4 regions of the Vibrio sp. AK197 genome follow, and region 1 is predicted to be linked to each of the others. Evidence: predicted binding sites of a transcription regulator. Region 1 holds the regulator's gene; each other region holds the start of a gene.

Region 1 (5,183 bases):
TGATTTTATCGGGATATTCTGGTGGGTCAGAAGTCAGTAATGCTCGCATGATGGCCAAAGTTGCCTTAGCGCTTGGGGTATCAAAATCCGATATTATCTTGTTAGAAACCGCTAAGGATACCTGGGAAGAAGCGCGCCAAGCGGCTGCATTTGTGCGTAATAAGAACTTGGTCTTAGTCACGTCAGCCAGCCATATGCAGCGAGCTCTGAATGAGTTTCATGCCGCTGGTTTAGAACCCTACCCAGCGCCAACCAACTATCTGGCTCAAAAGGAAATCTCTCAAGTTTGGGAACGCTACACACCTCGAGGTAAGTATATTGAACAAACTGAAATTTTTTGGCATGAGCTCTTAGGTAAAATTTGGCAAACCCTGAGAGATTGGGCTTCAGACTATGAAGAGACCGCCATCGAGGCGCAGCACACCAACGCTTAAATGGCCGTAGTGCTCGCCTTGTATCCAGCCGAAGTTATTGCTTCGGCTTTTTTATCGATAATTTCAACCTTCAGCAAACCGTGATTCTCAATTTTCGCAATCAGTGATGTAGCTGCCAGTCTAAATTTTAGGTTATGGAAATGTATCTCAAAATCGGCGCGAACCATGCTGAAGATTGATAAAAACCGCCTATATTAACCCTGTGGTTCGTTACCTTAGAAAAATGTCAGAAAGATGAATTAGTCACGGTTTTTGTTTGCCTCAAGCAACAATGCAGTCTAGAATCTACGCCGAAAATGACTATAACTAGAAGCTTGACAGTGATGAACCGCTTAATTTAAGAGCGGTTTTTTGTATTTATAATCCGTATAAATTCCATGTCATTCAGCTTACTTATTTTACCCAACATCTAGCAGTACTTTCGAGTGGACAAACCCTATGGCTACCATTAAAGATGTCGCCCGTTTAGCCGGCGTGTCAACAACAACTGTATCTCATGTCATTAATAAAACTCGTTTTGTTGCGGAAGCAACACAAGAGAAGGTAATGGAAGCAGTCAAGGAGCTTAATTATGCTCCGAGTGCCGTTGCACGCAGCTTGAAATGCAATACGACCCGCTCGATTGGTATGCTAGTTACCCAGTCGACTAACTTGTTCTTTTCTGAAGTGATCGACGGTGTAGAAAGTTACTGTTATCGCCAAGGTTATACTTTGATTTTGTGTAATACCGGCGGTATCTACGAAAAGCAACGCGATTACATTCGTATGCTGGCAGAAAAGCGTGTAGACGGCATTTTAGTGATGTGTTCTGACCTGACTCAAGAGCTATCAGAAATGCTTGAACGTCACTCCGATATTCCAAAAGTCATCATGGACTGGGGTCCTGAGAGTTCTCAGGCTGATAAGATCATTGATAATTCAGAAGAAGGAGGCTACCTCGCCACCAAATATCTGATTGACCATGGTCATCGTGACATTGCTTGCTTGAGTGGCCACTTTGAAAAAGCGGCTTGCCAAGAACGCATTCAAGGCTTTAAACGCGCAATGAGCGAAGCCAATCTCCCCGTCAACGAGGATTGGATCCTTGAAGGTAACTTCGAATGTGATACCGCCGTCCTCGCTGCAGACAAAATTGCCTCTTGGGATCATAAACCAACCGCGGTTTTCTGCTTCAACGATACTATGGCATTGGGGCTTATGAGCCGATTGCAGCAAAATGGGATCCGCATTCCAGAAGATATGTCCGTGATTGGATATGACAATATTGAACTAGCTGAATACTTTTCACCTCCTCTGACTACCATCCACCAGCCCAAGCGCCGCGTGGGTAAGAACGCTTTTGAGATCCTGTTAGAGCGCATCAAAGATAAAGAGCATGACAAGCGAATTTTTGAAATGCACCCTGAAATTGTTGAACGCCATACAGTAAAAACTCTAAATAAATAAACAACATAGCGTACGTCTGTGATGAATGACTTATTTTCTGGATCAATCGCATACTTTGAAATCATTACCTGAACCAAGATCACATTTTTGAATATAAATCGTGATCGGTCCCGCACAACCTGTTTTATGCTGTTTCTTGATGTAACAACGTAACCAAGCCACGCACAGGGCAAACCATTCGAAAGGATGGGACGCAAAGCTTCCGGCCTTACCCATAAGTGACAGTTATGAAAGGTAGCGGGGTTGCCGATGGCAAATATGCAAATTAACAACATACTGACAATAGTTTGCATAGTTTTGCTAATCTCTCGGACCTGAACTGGTGGCATCAAACCGAGAAAATAAGCATGGACAAACCAGTACTTAAAGATTCAATGCGTCTATTCGAGCAGCTAGGCAGAGTAAAATCTCGTTCAATGTTTGGCGGATTTGGGATTTTTGTTGACGACACAATGTTCGCACTTGTGGTCGGAGATAAACTCCATATTCGCGCGAATGAGAAGTCGACAGGAGAGTTTAAAGACTTAGGTTATGAACCTTATGTCTACAAAAAACGCGGTTTCCCCGTCGTCACTAAGTACTATGCAATGCCAATGGACTGGCCAAGTAACACCGATTACATTCTGACTTTAGCAAAAGATGCACTATCGATTGCTAAGAAAGAAAAACAAACCCAGCAACAAGCGAAACCTGACCGCTTGAAAGATCTTCCCAATCTTAGGCTTGCAACAGAAAGAATGCTTAAAAAAGCCGGTATCTCTTCCGTGGAACAACTGGAAAAGACTGGTGCACTAGAGGCATACCGTGCAATCCAAGATACGCACGCTTCAGACGTGAGCTTAGAACTACTTTGGGCTTTAGAAGGTGCGATTAAGGGAACTCACTGGTCGGTGATTCCGCAAGACCGTCGCACCGAGTTGATGGCTGGATTGAACGGCTAAGTTAAGTGATACATCAGAGCCAGTGTAGCAATACACTGGCTTTTTTTATGCCTCAATGAAATTTTCTGCCTTTTGTCCGGTTCTTATTGATATTGACTTATTATGAACATTAGCTGGTCATTAAGTTCACGACTGACAGTCAATGGTCACTCGGTGTTATCAAACAAAAGGACACAAGATGTATAAGAAGATTCTGCTAGCCGCGCTATTACTGCTCATCATCGTGCTGATCGTAAGTCAAACTCGCACCTTCATTACCCTCGAATCCGCCAAACATTACCAACAGCAATTGGCGCTGTTCATCGAGCAAAATTTTGTGATTGCCGCCAGCATCTACTTTGTGGCGTATGTCCTTGTCACAGCCCTGTCTATTCCGGGGGCAACCATCATTACCCTACTTGGCGCAGCACTGTTTGGCTTTTGGTTCAGCCTGTTGCTCGTTTCTTTTGCCAGTACACTTGGCGCAACCTGCGCTTTTTTACTCAGTCGTTATTTTTTCCAAAACTGGGTACAAACTCGGTTTGGCGATAAACTCGAGGTTATTAATCAAGGTATAAAAAAAGATGGTGCATACTATCTGTTTTCTCTGCGCCTCATTCCGATTTTTCCATTCTTTGTCATCAACCTGGTCATGGGACTCACCCCAATTGCGGTTCGTCAGTTCTATTTCGTTAGCCAAATCGGTATGTTGCCAGGGACGGCCGTGTATCTAAATGCCGGTACCCAGCTCGCTCAAATTGATTCCCTTTCCGGTATTGTGTCACCATCGGTTCTACTTTCGTTCGCTCTACTGGGTATTTTCCCTATACTTATCAAATGGGTAGTACGGCGTTGGAAACTCACGCCTTCACAATAATTATTCAGTTAAGGGAAGATGGTGAAAATCTATATTGGAGAGAGTCCGGTTGATGCGCATATCGTTTGCGGATTACTCAATACCGACCTCATTGACTGTGAAGTCCGTGGCGATGCCCTGTTTTCAATCCAAGGTGAAGTACCATTTGACGATTCGACTGCGCCTTACATTTGGCTCAACGAGCCGAGCCAACACGTGAAAGCAAAACGCATCATTAAAGAATTTATGACATATAAAACTAGGCACAAAGCGGACTGGCACTGCATGCAGTGTGGGGAACTAAACGAAGGTAACTTTGCGATTTGCTGGCAATGCGGCGAACCCTACACGCCTAACTCAGTGACGTGATGCTCACTTGCTCTTGAATAAAACGAATGGAGTGTTGATTAAACTCATCTGCTTTTTCGATATTGCACACATGCCCACAATCTTCCAATTCAAGCAATCGGCTGTGTTTATGCGCAGCCACCATTTCTTTAACGGGTTGAATAAACATGTAATCCAGCTCGCCCATCACGTATAAGGTGGGAATCGCCAGTTCTTTATCTTTGAAGTAACGCATCAAAGGGTTTACCTCCGAGGTTAAGATATACCAACGTTTAAACTCCTTTTGGCATAACTTCTTCGCCTCACCGATAAACAGTAGTCGTGATTGTCTTTGATTACGCTGCGGCATCACGATATACGCAAATAATCGATATAACCACATGTAAGGGATAACATGCTTAAATACCCCACCAAGGGTAACAAGTATCTGAGAACGGGCGTTAAAGCGCGTTACAGCGCCGCCAAGAACCATTGACTGGACACGATGCGCTGCAATTTCTGCCAGTGTACGTACGATTATTGTTCCCAGTGACATCCCGACAAAATGGGCCTGAGGAATATTAAGATGATCCATCACATGCAGGATATCTCGTGACACATCTCGAAACGTGTAGCGCTGAGTAATAATATCTTGTAACAATCGGTTCGACTTGCCATGACCTCGAAGATCAATCAACAGCAAATTAAAATGCGCTTTATAGGCACGAATCTGTTTGCACCAGATAGAAGAGCTGCCGCCTGCCCCGTGGACAAAGACAACCCATTCACGACTGCTGTGGTGGCGATGTATCTTATGAAACAATAAGTTGTCTTGCATATTCACGTCATTGACCGCAGTGATTAAACTCGAGGCTGCTCAGACTACCACAGACCTTCACAACTTGGAGTGGCATAAGATCAAGAATTGCTCGTTCTTATGACCAAACGCTGAACTTTTAATCTGTGGATAATCAGCGCCCATAGTACTTGCACTAGCGATACAAGCTTTCCTTGGCTAACGCAGCGTGATAAAGCTCGAGATAGTGCTGCGCAGCATTATGCCAACTGAAATCCTTATTCATCGCCCTTTGCTGCACTTCCAGTATCCATTGCGGATTTTGCTCATACAATAACAACGAACGCAGCATGGTAATCAACAATTTGTCTGGCTCTGGCTCATCAAACACAAAGCCAGTGGCG
Region 2 (5,183 bases), 990 kb from region 1:
TATGAATCCTGAACGTTATCAACGCATTCAACAGGTGCTCAAAGCGCGCCAAGTCGACTTAACCCTGTGCCTAGAAGAAGTCCATAAGCCAAATAATGTCTCTGCGGTCATTCGCAGTGCCGATGCCACAGGCCTACACAAGGTCCATGCTGTATGGCCTAATGATCAAATGCGCACCCTTAGCCATACCTCCGCAGGCGCGCGAAATTGGGTTGAAGTCGAGACCCATGACACGATTATTGACGCAGTTACCGAGCTAAAATCTCAAGGTATGCAGATTCTCGTCACCAACTTATCAGCAACTGCCATCGACTTTCGCGAAGTGGACTACACCAAGCCGACAGCGATTATTCTTGGTAGCGAAAAACGAGGGGTTTCTCAGGCAGCACTTGACCTTGCAGACCAAGATATCGTGATTCCAATGGTCGGCATGGTTCAGTCATTGAATGTCTCGGTGGCGAGTGCGATCATTTTGTATGAAGCGCAGCGCCAGCGACAAGCCGCTGGCATGTATGACCGTGATATCAGCCAACTGCCGGCAGAGACCATCCATCGCATTCTGTTTGAACGTGGACACCCTGTCTTGGCTAAAGTCGCCAAACGTAAAGGGTTAGCTTATCCAGCACTTGATGAACAAGGTCAAATCCTCGCAGAACCGGAATGGTGGCAAGAGATGCAACGTGGCTAAATTCACGCTTTCAGCCGCGATATCTGTTTCATGCTATTGAAATTACGCGACCTTATTCGGCTCTCTATCACTTTTCCCTGTACAAAAACACAGCTCAATGGTTAACTAAACATAATTACATTGTGAGTGATGAGAGCCCTATGTCCCAATTACTGTCCGCCATTCCTCTAACTTCTTTATCTGGCGTTGGTGCCAAAGTCGCAGAGAAACTGGCAAAAGTGGGGCTCAATAGCGTCCAAGATCTGCTTTTTCATCTTCCGTTACGTTACGAAGACCGTACGCGTATCTATCCGATGGTCAAACTTCATGCTGGGCTTTGGGCTGCGGTACAAGGAAAAGTGATGAGCGTCGATACCTTATTTGGGCGGCGTAAGATGTTAACGGTCAAAATCAGCGATGGTAATGGTACCGTCACCCTGCGGTTTTTCAACTTTACCGCAGCGATGAAAAATAACTTCGCTGAAGGCAAAACCGTGCATGCGTACGGAGAGATAAAACGAGGGAACACTGGATTAGAAATCATTCATCCTGACTACAAATTTTATGCGCCGCAACAGCAGCCTGATCTTGAAGCGCATCTAACGCCTGTTTATCCCACCACGGAAGGGCTGCGCCAAGCAACGCTACGCAATTTGGCAGACAAAGCGCTGGAACTGCTTGATAAATCAGCCGTTCAAGAGTTACTACCTAGCGGCTTATATGACCATCAACTCTCACTCGGTGAAGCGCTGCACATTATTCACCGTCCTTCGCCAGATATCGCCCTCGAGCTATTTGATGAAGGAAAACATCCGGCGCAACTGCGATTAATTATCGAAGAACTTCTCGCCCAAAATTTATCCATGCTCGCGGTACGCAGTCAGGGACAAAAAGACAACGCGCTTCCCCTTGCCGAAACCCATCAGTTAAAAGACAAATTACTTGCCAAACTGCCCTTTTCACCGACCAATGCTCAAGCAAGAGTCGTCAAGGAAATCGAACACGACTTGGCTCAACCACATCCAATGATGCGTTTGGTTCAAGGCGATGTAGGCTCGGGGAAAACCTTAGTCGCTGCACTGGCGGCGGTGCGTGCGATTGAGCACGGGTATCAAGTCGCATTAATGGCGCCGACCGAACTTCTGGCAGAGCAGCACGCGATCAATTTTTCCAATTGGTTGGCAGAAATGGGTATAGAGGTGGCTTGGTTAGCCGGAAAACTCAAAGGCAAAGCAAAACAAGCAGAACTGGAAAAAATCGCGTCTGGGCAAGCAAAAATGGTGGTCGGTACTCACGCATTGTTCCAAGAACATGTGGCGTTTTCTCACCTTGCGCTGGTTATCATTGATGAACAACACCGCTTCGGAGTTCACCAGCGACTAGAGCTGCGTGAGAAAGGCGTAAAACAAGGCGCTTTTCCGCATCAATTAATCATGACCGCGACACCGATTCCGCGCACATTAGCCATGACCGCCTACGCCGATCTCGAGACCTCAATCATTGATGAGTTGCCGCCAGGACGTACACCCATTCAGACCGTCGCCATTCCCGACACCAAGCGCGACGATATTGTTGAGCGTGTGCGCCATGCCTGCGTCAATGAAGGTAAGCAAGCCTATTGGGTATGCACGCTGATTGATGAATCGGAAGTATTAGAAGCACAAGCCGCCGCCGATACCGCCGAAGAACTGCAAGCCAAATTACCAGATGTCAAAATTGGTTTAGTCCACGGGCGAATGAAGCCCGCAGAGAAACAAGCTGTAATGCAGGATTTCAAAGATAACAAACTGCATCTGTTGGTTGCCACCACAGTGATTGAAGTCGGCGTAGATGTACCGAACTCAAGCCTGATGATCATCGAAAACCCTGAACGCTTAGGCTTAGCACAGCTTCATCAGTTACGAGGACGAGTTGGACGGGGTTCTGTCGCCAGTCACTGCGTTCTGCTTTACCATGCTCCGTTGTCGAAAACCGCGCAGAAACGCCTTGGTGTGCTGCGTGAAAGTAACGATGGTTTTGTGATTGCTCAGCGAGATTTAGAAATTCGTGGCCCTGGTGAGCTGCTGGGCACGAAACAAACTGGCCTTGCTGATTTTAAGATTGCAGACCTGATTCGAGATCAGCGTTTAATTCCAGAAGTTCAGCGGATCGCAAGGCACATTCATGATCACTACCCTGACAACGCCCAAGCTATTATTGACCGCTGGCTCGATAATCGTGATGTTTACGCCAAAGCTTAAGCTTGAAAATGTACAGCGATTAGAGCTTTAGGGTTACCATGATCCAAATGCTTGCATTGCTGTTTACTCAAAAAGGCAAACGTTTGCCTTTTTGAGTAAAACCTCTATAATTCCCGCCTAAATAATCGGCAGCTCGCTGCTCATCTCGATTTGAGTGAATTCTGATTAACAGCAATCACAGATGATGTATTCACTCGCCCCCAACTCCCCATTCAGCGGAGTTTGGTTAGCACAGGAATAAACTATGAAATCCACACCCGCGCCTAAATCGGAGCTCGTTTATCAATTAAATGATCGTCCACCTTTGCCTCAAACCGTTTTTGCTGCCTTACAGCACTTACTGGCGATGTTTGTAGCGGTGATTACACCTTCTTTAATCATTTGCCAAACCCTTGGCGTTCCAAGCGATCAAACCAACACCATTATCAGCATGTCGCTGTTTGCTTCTGGTATTTCTTCGTTTATTCAAATTCGAACCATCGGTCCTATTGGCTCCGGATTGCTCTCGATTCAAGGCACAAGCTTTAACTTCCTTGGTCCAATCATTGGCGCAGGTATGGCACTGCAAGCTGGAGGTGCAGACGTACCTACGATGATGGCGGCGATCTTTGGCACCATCCTCATCGCCTCTTTTGCCGAAATTTTATTGTCGCAAGTCCTTGAATATGCACGCCGCGTTATCACGCCTCTAGTATCCGGCATCGTCGTCACCTTGATTGGCTTAACTCTGATTCAAGTTGGGCTCATTTCTATGGGCGGCGGCTATGCGGCAATGGGCAATGGTAGTTTTGGACAGTTGGATAACCTCGCATTAGCAGGCGTGGTATTGGCATTGATCGTAGTTCTTAACCGTGCCAAGAGCCCCTATATTCGTGTGGCGTCAATCGTCATTGCGATGCTGGTCGGCTGCTTACTGGCCTATGCCCTTGATATGATTGATACGAGTTCCGATGAGTCAACGAGTCCATTGATGGCTTTACCTATTCCAATGCAATTTGGCCTTGGCTTTGATTGGTCCCTGTTTATTCCACTCGTGCTGATTTTCTTTATTACGGCATTGGAAGCCATTGGTGATATCACTGCGACCTCAGAAGTCTCAGGTGAACCCGTCAAAGGCCCCGTATATATGAAACGCATTAAAGGCGGGGTGCTCGCAGATGGTTTGAATTCGGCTTTAGCTGCCGTATTTAACAGCTTCCCCAATTCAACATTCAGCCAAAACAACGGCGTCATCATGCTAACCGGTGTCGCCAGCCGCTATGTGGGTTATTTTATCTCGGCTATGCTGGTCATTCTTGGGCTATTTCCCGGCGTCGCGACGATGGTACAGCTTATTCCTGAACCCGTTCTTGGTGGAGCAACCATCGTTATGTTTGGCACCATTGCCGCCGCAGGCATTCGTATTATCTCTCGCGTAGAGCTTGATCGCCGCGCAATACTGATTATGGCGCTGTCGTTTTCAATGGGACTGGGTATCGCTCAAAAGCCAGAAATATTGCAGTTTATGCCTGAGTTTATTAAAAATATTCTCTCTTCAGGTGTCGCGGCAGGCGGTTTAACAGCCATCATCCTCAACCTGATTTTGCCTGAGACAGAGACAAGCCAAGAGGCTCAAAAAGAGGTCAACACATCGACGCAATCAAAAGCTTAATCTTGGTTTATAACATCAAAAAAGGTGGCATTATCGCCACCTTTTTTATACCACTGACTCTTGATTAATCTTTACGCTGCAGAATATCCTGCCAAGGTAGGGACTCATCGCCCAGCACAATAAAGTTTGGATTCTCTAAGGTATCGCGCTGGTTGTAAGAGAGCGGCTCCAGCACGGTACTTAATATGCGGCCACCCGCTTCTTCAACAATGCACTGCGTCGCGGCGGTATCCCATTCCCCTGTGGGGCCCAAACGCAGATAACAGTCAACCGCACCTTCCGCGACCAAACATGCTTTTAAAGCCGCCGAGCCCAATGGCACTAAATCGTAATTCCATGCACTGTTCATGCGGCTGGTAATACGGTTGATATCTTGACGACGACTGATTGCCATCGCAATAGGAAATCCCGAACCCGCATGTTTATGGGTCTCAATCGCGACACTTTCGTCCATATCAGGAATTTTCCATGCCCCTTTGCCGTGATAGGCATAATAGGTGACACCAGAAATGGGTCCATAAACAACGCCCATCACAGGACGGTTGTTCTCGATTAAGGCAATAATTGTGGCAAAGTCACCACTGCGTGCAATGAACTCTTGTGTGCCATCCAGAGGGTCAACTAA
Region 3 (5,183 bases), 630 kb from region 1:
AGTGCAGAAAGTTCTTCAATCGAATGCTGTTGGAAAATGCTGCTGACTAAAAGCAGTGAACTTTGTGATTCATAACGAACGATGTCACTGGTTTCAATAATACCGATCGGCTTTTTATTTTTCAGTACGGGTAAGTGGTGAACGTTATAGCGCAGCATTTTAAGCATGGCTTCATACACATACGCGTTGTGATCGAGGGAAAGCAGTTCAGTGGTCATCACTGAAGCGACTTCATCATGAGGGTCCAGACCTTGGGCTAATACGCGAGTACATAAATCTCGATCGGTGATAATACCAATCAGAGAGCTGCTGTCTTGCTCTTCGTCTTCCTCTATCTCTGGATCCATAACCAACAGCGCGGAAATGTTCTCTTCCGCCATTTTTATCGCTGAGTTTTGAATACTCTCATTTTTATCGATAAATGGTGCTTCTCGAGTGATCAAAGTGCGAACTTTTGAGGTCGTGAGATCATTCTCTTCTTGGGTGCTTGACACCGCTTGACGCAGGCGAGCGCTGTTTTCTACTTCGACATAGTCTGCGAATGAGTCGTGCTCTTCATACAGCTCTTGAAACACTTGTTCTGGAATGCAGTAAACGAGCGTGTCTTCAATTGCTTTTACGGGGAAGCGTACTTTGTTATTCGTTAATAACCCCATTTGTCCAAAGATAGCGCCTTGGTCGAGGCGGTTATACAACTCACCTTTACGTCGGTATACCTCAACCACGCCACTTCGAACCATGTAGAGATCAGTGATGTGATCGCCAAAGTGGATGATAGGGGTATCTTCTCTGAAGTATGAAATCTCAACATGACGAGTGACATTATCGAGGGTTTCATCGGGAAGCTCGTCAAAAGGCGGATACTGTGCGAGAAAATTTTTAATTTCAATCAGTTCAGCTTCCATATCTCTATTTCTCAGTTTGGGATGCAATCCCTCTATCTTACCTTAAGTTGATGATTTCTGCATGACGAGAAGCGCTAAATCCACACTCGAATGGAAGCTGCTGCAATGAAATCGGGTGAAATGATTAAATGTTAACTTTTAATGTTGGAAATGAGTTCAAAAATAATATTAAAAGCTTATATATCAATGAGTTTATACGGTAACATGCCATTCCCTAAATAAACGTTATGGTGTCCTGATAAAAATGAAAATCACTCTAAAGTCCAAGTTAATTGGGTCGAGTTTATTGGCGGTGGTGGCCATGGCCAGCGCGTTAACTTGGTTGGCGTCTCATCGTTTATACGAGCAGACTCAAGCGGCCATTTATAATCGAACAACAAGCTTAGCAAAAGCGACCGTTTCCAGTATTTCCGACTGGGTTGCTATCCGTGAATCGATTGCTCAATCATTTAATGACCATACCCAAGAAGCGGATGTGATTCCCTTTCTTCAACAATCGCGAAATGCGGGTGGTTTCGATGATATTTTCTTTGGAACAACACAAGGCGAGATGCTGCGCTCGCATCCAGAGCGTAATAGGGCGGGTTATGACCCAAGACAACGTCCTTGGTATCAAGATGCAAAATCGGCGGGTAAACAGATTATTACCACGGCTTATCAAGATGCGATCACCAATGCGCTTTTAATTACGATAGCCGAGCCAATTAACAAGCAAGGTCAGTTTATTGGTGTTGTGGGCGCAGATGTACTGATTGATCAGTTGGTGGAAGATGTGATTGCGCTTGATGCCGGTGTGAACGCCAACACCATGCTGATTGATGCGCAAAATGGTACGTTTCTCGCTCACCAAAATAGCGAACTTATCCTAAAACCTGTCAGTGAATTGTCGTCCAATCTTTCCATGCCCAATATTAAACAAGCGGCAACTGACTCTGTGCTAGAGAGCGTTGACGTCACTGGCGTCGAAAAGTTGATGCTGTTTAAGAAAGTGCCGAACACCGATTGGTACTTCGCCATTGAGTTGGATAAATCGACAGAGCTACAAAGCTTTTATCAGTTACTTAAAGGGCTGATCTTTACCGCGTCTATTATTGCTTTGGCCGTGTTTGGCTTGGTGTCATGGCTGGTTAATTTCCTATTTCGCGATTTAGGCCGCGTCTCTAAGGCATTGGAAGAAATCGCATCGGGTGACGGCGACTTAACTCAAACCATTACTCCGCGTTTTGATGATGAAGTCGGACAATTGGCGCGTAATTTTAATGTATTTGTTGAAAATATGCGTACGCTAGTTATGCAACTTCATTCTGTTGCGGGCGAGCTTTCTGAGCAGTCACGCGCCACCGCAAACCAAGCCAAAGAGCGTAGTGAGCGTATTGGGTTGCAACAAGACGAAATCAATATGGTGGCGACCGCCATTAATGAAATGTCAGCAGCGACTCATGAGATTGCCAATAACGCTGATAATGCCGCGCATTCGGCAACGCAAGCGGTATCGACATCGGTTAATGGCTCCGCGCAAGTGGGTCAAACTCAAGCGTCAATTCAAAACCTCGCGAAAGAAGTACAAATCGCCACGGATGTGATTCAAGAACTTAATGGGCATAGCCAGAGTATTAGTACGATTTTGGGCACCATCACTGATATCGCTGAACAAACCAATTTGCTGGCCTTAAATGCAGCAATTGAAGCCGCTCGTGCTGGTGAGCAAGGTCGAGGGTTTGCTGTTGTTGCGGATGAAGTTCGTGTCTTGAGCCAGCGAACTCATGCGTCAACGAAAGAGATCCAGACTATGATTGAGACGCTGCAATCCACGACGGGTAAAGCCGTGACCATCATGGATGATAGCCGCAATCTGGCCAACACTTCCGTTGCGGATGCTGAGCAAGCAGCACATAATTTGGAGCAGATTAAATCGGCGATTGAACTGATCAGCGATATGGCGACTCAGATCGCGACCGCGGCAGAGGAACAAGCCTCAGTGACTTCAGAAGTGACGCGCAATACACAAGGTATTCGTGACGTATCAAATGATCTCTCTGATGAAGCAGTGCAGGCTGCAGAGCAGGCAGGTAAACTCTCAGCACTGTCTGATCAATTGCATGGCCACATTCAGCGTTTTAAGTTATAAGCTGATAAGGTTACAGCAACAAAAAGCGCCACTTTTTAGTGGCGCTTTTTTTGATCAAGGCATGTTCTTAGTCAATCAAGCCATATTGCGCTTGTAGAATATCGATGATGTCCTGTTTTGGATTATTGCTCATCACGACGGGCTTTCCGGTGATTGTTTCCGCGATATCTGTATAAGTTTTTGACACCGCCATCAGTGCATCAAGCGGCAGTGCGTTGTCTCGTGCTAGCGCTTCACGCTCTGGCATTCTCTCTTTGTTGAGCAGAATATCTGGGTCAGGGAAATGATTAAGTAAGAACTGTCGGAATCCTTCTTTCGAGTTTTCAACGATCTTCCCTTCAGAGTAAGCTTTTTGATCCCACAGACGCGATGAGTCTGGCGTACCGACTTCGTCCATATAAATCAGTTTTTCTTGACCGCTACGGTCAGTGACATAGCCAAATTCAAATTTTGTATCAACGAAAATCTGACCCACTTGTTGAAGAGCATCACTGATAACGGTAAACCCGTCTTTAAGAAGCTTTTCGTAGTGAGCGATATCTTGTGGTGAAGCGAAGTTAAATGCGGAGTAATTTTCTTCAATGTTTTGGCGCGAAATATTGACATCATCGGCTTCAGGAACACCGGGAATACCTTTCAGAATGCCTTTAGTGGACGGAGTGATAAGTATCTCGGGCAGGGCTTTATCCTTCTCTAGTCCTTCAGGTAGCTTGATACCACAGAATTCGCGTTCGCCTTTTTCATATGCACGCCACATTGAGCCCGTGATGTATTGACGACAGATGGCTTCGATTTTTACTGGTTTGGCTTTTTGTACTATCCACACAAGAGGGTGGGGAATATCCAGTATATGACTATCCGCCAATCCATTTTGTTTAAAAAGGCTAAACCAATGGTTGGAAATAGCATTAAGCGCCGCGCCTTTTCCTGGAACGCCTTGAAGGTCGTTTTCACCATGCCAAATACAGTCAAATGCAGAAATTCGATCACTGATCACCATGATGGCCAACGGGGCATCATCTGGAACTGGGTAACCTTTTTCTTTGATCAGACGGCGGCTATCTTGCTCTGTTAGCCAGTAAACAGAGCGAACTTTCCCACTGTGAACGGGCTTATCGGTACGAATGGGAAGATCGTCATTGACGGCAAGAACTTGGTCAGCGAGGCTCATGAGGCATTCCTATGCTTAATTTCAAAACAACAGCGTAGAAGTGAAAGAAATCACTTAAATTTGAGAAGAATCATACCAGAAGATTTTGACACTTCCAGAGAAAAAGCAAACGTTTGCCTTGGCAATGAAAAATAGATACAAAAAAGCCTCTTCCGTAATACCAAAAGAGGCGAACAGACAGCTGTAATTCGGAGTGGTTAATGATATTGCGAGTGTTGTCCTTCAACGAAAAACAGTTCACACCCATAACGCTCTGCCATTTGAGTCAGCAGTTTTTGATTAATTAAATCGATATTCGTCGACGCAACTATCGCGCTGGCGTTTTGAGATTTAATGGCCTGTATGACGATTTCAATTTCCGACTTAGTTCGAGATGGCTTCATATGAATCACATTTTTGCAAAGTACGTTAAAAGCATTGAGCTGTTGGAGATCAGGGCGAGGGCATTCTGAAGTGAACAGTACCCATTGCTGCTGAGATAAGCCAGCAATGCGCTCCAATGTTCGGGCATCAATATCTAAAGGCTTTGTTGGTTGGGCAAGAACATTGTGTTTCGAATAAGTACGTGCTTTTAGTTGAATCATAATACTGTTCCTTCATGCATGCTGTATGTGCATACAGTATTACTGATCGACAACTGGATCAAGTCATATTTGTTGTTTTTTTATCCATGATGTTGGTGGTTATACGCGGTTTTTGTATTAAGTTGTTGAATAGTAGATAAAAGTAATCTTTTCTTTATGATGACATTGAGGCTGGTGAAATAGTCGGGTCTAGTGATGTAGACAAAGATTAGGCGGATATACAGTCGTCTACAGCGATCAAAAAAGCGCCCGCATAAGGCGCTTCTTGTTGTATAGAGAAAACCCCCAGCTAGGCTGGGGGTTCCGTAAAGCTTATAGCTATAAGTCAGTTATATAACCCCTTTCAATTTGATAAAAACGTCTTGTGGTCTGGCAACTGCAAGAGTTAATTAAGA
Region 4 (5,183 bases), 1.5 Mb from region 1:
CGAATCACTTCAAGCATCATGCGTGCGTATTCAGGTGTTGCGTTCACTGGCACTTTACCCGTTGATGTTTTGATGAAGTCCGCTCCCGCTTCGATCGAGATTTGTGATGCCTTTTTGATCAGTGCTTCTTCTTTGAGTTCACCCGTTTCAATGATGACTTTCAGCAAAATATCACCACAAGCTTGTTTACACTGTTTGACTAGGTCAAAACCCACTTGTTCGTTACCAGCAATCAATGCGCGGTATGGGAAAACGACATCCACTTCATCAGCACCATACGCAACGGCCGCTTTCGTTTCTGCAACAGCAATCTCGATATCATCGTTGCCGTGTGGGAAGTTAGTCACGGTAGCGATACGAACATCAGGCGTTCCTTGTTCGCGTAGTGTCTTCTTAGCGATTGGAATAAAGCGTGGGTAAATACAGATCGCTGCCGTGTTACCAACGGCTGTCTTTGCATCATGGCAAAGTTGAATCACTTTCTGATCTGTATCGTCGTCATTTAACGTCGTTAGATCCATCAATTTTAGGGCGCGTAGCGCTGCTGCTTTTAAATCGCTCATTTCTTTCTCCGATCAATATTCATAAACATTTACTGCTTAACCATAACGATGGCTAAGCGGTCATTAATGAACGGACTTGGTTCCTTGAAGACTCAATGTAGGCGAAAGCACTACATCAATTGCTATCCTTGTCACCGCACAGTCCGGTTTGGTCTGTGGCACAACAATCACAATTGCGGTGTCTAAAAAGCATCAGTGTTTCCCTCCTCTATTGTCACGGCACTTCGCATCATGCTTTGGCCTAAACGAATAAAGAAGCAACGGTGTATCACTGCGTTTTTGCTTGTATAGAGTATAGGTATTTACCGCAAAACTATCATTGGCTACAAAGCGCAAACGGTTTGTATCTCAAAAAATACCCACGGAGTGAACATCTCACCACCATGCCCAGCCAGAAAACCACTTTTTCTCGGCTCTAAAACAAAAATGCCCCGCAGCAAATACATGCTACGGGGCAGATTGAGTAAACTGGCGTCTATATACAACGAGTCCTTATTACAGACCGGTAAGGCTTAGACAGAAGCCAGCAATTGTTGCCGCCATAAGGTTAGATAACGTACCTGCAAGTACCGCTTTAATCCCCATGCGTGCAATATCGTGACGGCGACTTGGCGCTAGGCTACCAAGACCACCAAGTAGAATCGCGATAGATGAAAGATTCGCGAAACCACATAAAGCAAACGAGATGATTGCCACTGTCTTCTCAGACATGACTTGACCTGTGCTTGCAATAATTTGTGCGTTATCACCAATGTATGGCGTAAAGTTTAGGTACGCGACAAATTCGTTCACAACGATCTTCTGACCGATGAAAGAACCTGCAGTCACGGCTTCCGCCCATGGCACACCAATCAAGAATGCAAGAGGAGAGAACGCGTAACCCAGAATCAGTTCAAGTGTTAGTTCTGGCATACCGAACCAACCGCCAACACCACCTAGGATACCGTTGACAAGAGCAATCAAACCAACAAACGCGATAAGCATTGCACCTACGTTAAGCGCAAGCTGTAAACCAGAAGCTGCGCCACCTGCTGCTGCATCGATGACATTAGTCGGTTTATCATCACCACCATCCAATGCTTCTTCGATGTCTTCATGAGGCTGTTCAGTTTCAGGGAAAAGAATTTTAGCAAATAGAAGACCACCTGGTGCTGCCATGAAAGAAGCCGCAACAAGATACTCAAGCGGCACACCCATTGATGCGTAACCAGCAAGTACACCACCAGCAACAGATGCTAGACCACCACACATTACCGCAAACAGCTCAGATTGAGTCATGCGAGGAACAAACGGACGAACCACAAGTGGTGCTTCAGTTTGGCCTACAAAAATGTTAGCTGCAGCAGACATTGATTCCGCACGTGAAGTCCCCAATGCTTTTTGCAGACCGCCACCAAGAATCTTGATAACCCACTGCATGATGCCGAGGTAGTAAAGTACAGAAATCAGTGATGAGAAGAAGATCAGTGTAGGAAGAACTTTGAACGCGAAGATAAAACCGCCGCCGCCGAAGACTTCAAACATCTTGTCAGAAACAAGACCACCGAATAGGAAAGAGGCACCATCGTTACCATAGTTGATAACGTTAGAGACACCACTAGAGAAGCCGTTTAATAAGTCACGACCCCAAGGAACGTAAAGCACGAATGCACCAAGAATAAATTGGATAGCAAATGCGCCACCTACAGTTCTGAAATTGATAGCTTTGCGGTTTGAGGATAGTGCATATGCGATAGCAAGTAGCACAACCATACCGACTAGGCTCATAAACAGGCTCATAGTTTATGATTTCCTTATAGTTGTTTGTTGGCGTGTAAAACACTGGTTTGTTGAAGCGGGGCGATTATACGTATTCAGTACACAAAAAGTAATGTCCACATCACGAAATAGTGCACGAGTTATCAATGATTCATTCTTAATTGAGAATTTAGTCACAAAGATGGATGGAACCATCTATCTTATTAACAAAATACCAACCACCAGGAAAACAAATAAAAACAAAACCAGGACCTCTAAGCAACCGTTTACGTATGGAAAGATAGCGCAGCGCAATCGGTTTTTAGCGACAAATTTGCGCGTTTTCACTGTTTATCAGCAAAAACCATGTCTTTAAACGTAGATCATTTACTGAGCAAGTGGTCACATTTCACTCAGCAAAGAATTACAAATTTCGTTCGGATTGACGCTCTCAACGGCTTAAGCCAAATAAAAAACAGATCGAGTTCACATTATCGGCGCGAGATAATCGCCATTAGACTAAAAACACAACGAAAAAAGTGTGTATCTTGCTCTATTTGCACCTTTTTTAACTGTTTAGATCACATTTATTTAATTAACAAATTTGACATGCGGCACAAATTAGAGCAAAAATTCAACAGAACTTTCATGCACGCCCTAACAAACGTCAGAAAATGTGATTTGATGTGAAGTGTACGAATTTTTTTTCTTTCGCAATCGATAAACTGATGCGTTATTTATTTCTGTATTGCCTACTCTTTTTGGGCGATACATGCTCTTGGACAACACATTATTAAAAGGATTTAAGTGTGAAAAAAACAATACTCAAGCTATCAGCACTCACCCTCGCCTTGGCTTCAACAGCCGTATTTGCTGAATCAAAACCAGCGGTTATCTACGACACTGCAGGCAAATTTGACAAGTCATTTAATGAAGCGGTTTATCAAAATGGTGTGAAGTCAATGCAAGCTGACGGCTACAAAGTCCGCGAATTTGAGCCCCAAAACGAAGCGCAACGCGAACAAGGATTGCGCCGTCTAGCCAGTCGTGGCTTTAGTCCAATCGTCGCGGTTGGTTTCAACATGGCATCTGCCGTTGAAAAAGTCGCCACTGAATACCCTGATATACACTTCACCATTCTCGACATGGTGGTTGATAAACCAAACGTTCAGTCGATTGTCTTCAAGGAACAAGAAGGCTCATTCCTTGTCGGTGCACTTGCGGCGAAAACCTCTAAAACAGGCACGATTGGGTTTATCGGTGGTATGGATATTCCACTTATTCGTAAGTTTGAGTGTGGTTATGAGCAAGGCGCGAACTATGCCAATGCTGATGTCACCGTGCTTGAGAACATGACTGGCTCAACGCCTGCTGCATTTGCTGACCCAGCCAAAGGCTCTGAGCTCGCGAAATCTCAATTCTCGAAAGGTGCTGATGTAATTTACGCGGCTGCAGGCGGTACCGGACTTGGTGTCTATCAAGCGGCGAAAGATGCGGGTAAATACGCAATCGGCGTTGACTCAAACCAAAACCACCTACAACCAGGCACCATGCTAACTTCAATGGTTAAATTAGTGGGTAAAGCCGCAAAAGAATCTTGGATGGCCGATATCAACGGCGACTGGAAACCAGGAATCAAGGCGCTGGGTCTGAAAGAGAATGCTATCGACTGGGCCTTAGATGACAACAACAAAGCACTGATTTCTGAAGAGATGAAAGCCTACATGGACTCTCTTAAAGCAGACATCATCGCCGGTAAGATCAAAGTACACGACTATATGTCAGACAACTCTTGTAACTACTAAACCCGATATATCGTGCACAATCACGTCATACTTAGGTATGGCGTGATTTGACTGATCTCGCGGTGGGGTATTGATGATCTTGCTAATTGCCTAACCACATTTAGTCAACGATCAACCCTAGCCCTCTGTCTAAGTCATTCTAGGAAGTATTCTCGTGACCGAACGTCAAGACTACGCCATAGAACTGAGCAAAATCGATAAACGCTTTGGAGCGGTTCACGCGAACAACACCATCGATCTGCAAGTTCCCAAAGGCACTATTCACGGAATTATTGGCGAAAACGGCGCTGGTAAATCCACTTTAATGAGCATTATCTATGGCTTTTACCAACCGGATTCCGGTTCTATGCTCGTTGATGGTAAAAGCTACAGCCCAAACAACTCTCAAGATGCCATTCGCGCGGGAATCGGCATGGTTCATCAACACTTTATGTTGGTCGATACCTTCACTGTATTAGAAAACATCATTCTCGGCGCCGAAAACGGCTGGCAGCTTGATGTCAGTCTTGCTGAAGCTCGCCGCCGTCTGGTCCAAATTGAGCAAGATTACGGTTTAGAAGTCCCTCTCGATGCATTAGTTGGTGATCTTCCCGTCGGTCTTCAGCAGCGAGTAGAGATCCTCAAAGCCCTCTACCGCAATGCGAATATTCTTATTCTTGACGAGCCGACAGGCGTTCTGACCCCACAAGAAGCCGATCACTTATTCGCAATCTTGGACAAACTGCGTGCCCAAGGCACCACGGTCATGATCATCACCCACAAGCTGCGTGAAGTCTTGGCGATCACAGACAACATCTCGGTTATGCGCCAAGGGCAAATGGTAGAACACTTAGCCACAAGTAGCGCAACTAAAGAGCAGTTGGCAGAATCCATGGTTGGCCGTAAGGTACGGCTAAAAATCGATAAGCAAGAGGCGAAACCAGATAATGAGCGGATTCGTGTAGAAAACCTCAGTTACGTTGATGCCAGTGGCGTACAGCGCGTCAAAGAGATCAGTTTCAATGTCCGTGCTGGTGAGTTGGTCGCCATTGCAGGGGTATCTGGCAATGGGCAATCTGAAATTTTAAGCTTACTTTCC

The links. The regulator PurR, encoded in region 1, represses purine synthesis genes. The targets are predictions, from matches to a motif close to TNANGNAAACGTTTNCNTNA.
Region 2: a site for PurR is predicted at 2,979-2,998, ahead of M1D72_RS21170 (uracil-xanthine permease family protein). Genes of this name have one in related genera too.
Region 3: a site for PurR is predicted at 4,306-4,325, ahead of M1D72_RS13730 (phosphoribosylaminoimidazolesuccinocarboxamide synthase). Genes of this name have one in related genera too.
Region 4: a site for PurR is predicted at 2,576-2,595, ahead of M1D72_RS09650 (NupC/NupG family nucleoside CNT transporter). Genes of this name have one in related genera too.

The regions. Positions count from the first base shown of each region.
Region 1 is NZ_CP096430.1:2,035,868-2,041,050, forward strand. It holds gene elyC (envelope biogenesis factor ElyC) at 1-434, shown strand, start outside; gene purR (HTH-type transcriptional repressor PurR) at 873-1,880, shown strand; cyclic di-GMP riboswitch class I at 2,039-2,131, shown strand; gene M1D72_RS16560 (TfoX/Sxy family DNA transformation protein) at 2,228-2,821, shown strand; gene M1D72_RS16565 (TVP38/TMEM64 family protein) at 3,000-3,677, shown strand; gene M1D72_RS16570 (DUF7577 domain-containing protein) at 3,696-4,025, shown strand; gene M1D72_RS16575 (alpha/beta fold hydrolase) at 4,009-4,821, opposite strand; gene glgA (glycogen synthase GlgA) at 4,976-5,183, opposite strand, start outside.
Region 2 is NZ_CP096430.1:3,023,714-3,028,896, forward strand. It holds gene trmH (tRNA (guanosine(18)-2'-O)-methyltransferase TrmH) at 2-688, shown strand; gene recG (ATP-dependent DNA helicase RecG) at 829-2,907, shown strand; gene M1D72_RS21170 (uracil-xanthine permease family protein) at 3,152-4,558, shown strand; gene cysQ (3'(2'),5'-bisphosphate nucleotidase CysQ) at 4,623-5,183, opposite strand, start outside.
Region 3 is NZ_CP096430.1:1,409,105-1,414,287, forward strand. It holds gene M1D72_RS13720 (DUF294 nucleotidyltransferase-like domain-containing protein) at 1-905, opposite strand, end outside; gene M1D72_RS13725 (methyl-accepting chemotaxis protein) at 1,150-3,033, shown strand; gene M1D72_RS13730 (phosphoribosylaminoimidazolesuccinocarboxamide synthase) at 3,101-4,204, opposite strand; gene M1D72_RS13735 (hypothetical protein) at 4,402-4,788, opposite strand.
Region 4 is NZ_CP096430.1:536,954-542,136, reverse strand. It holds gene deoC (deoxyribose-phosphate aldolase) at 1-563, opposite strand, end outside; gene M1D72_RS09650 (NupC/NupG family nucleoside CNT transporter) at 1,059-2,342, opposite strand; gene M1D72_RS09645 (BMP family lipoprotein) at 3,110-4,105, shown strand; gene M1D72_RS09640 (ABC transporter ATP-binding protein) at 4,260-5,183, shown strand, end outside.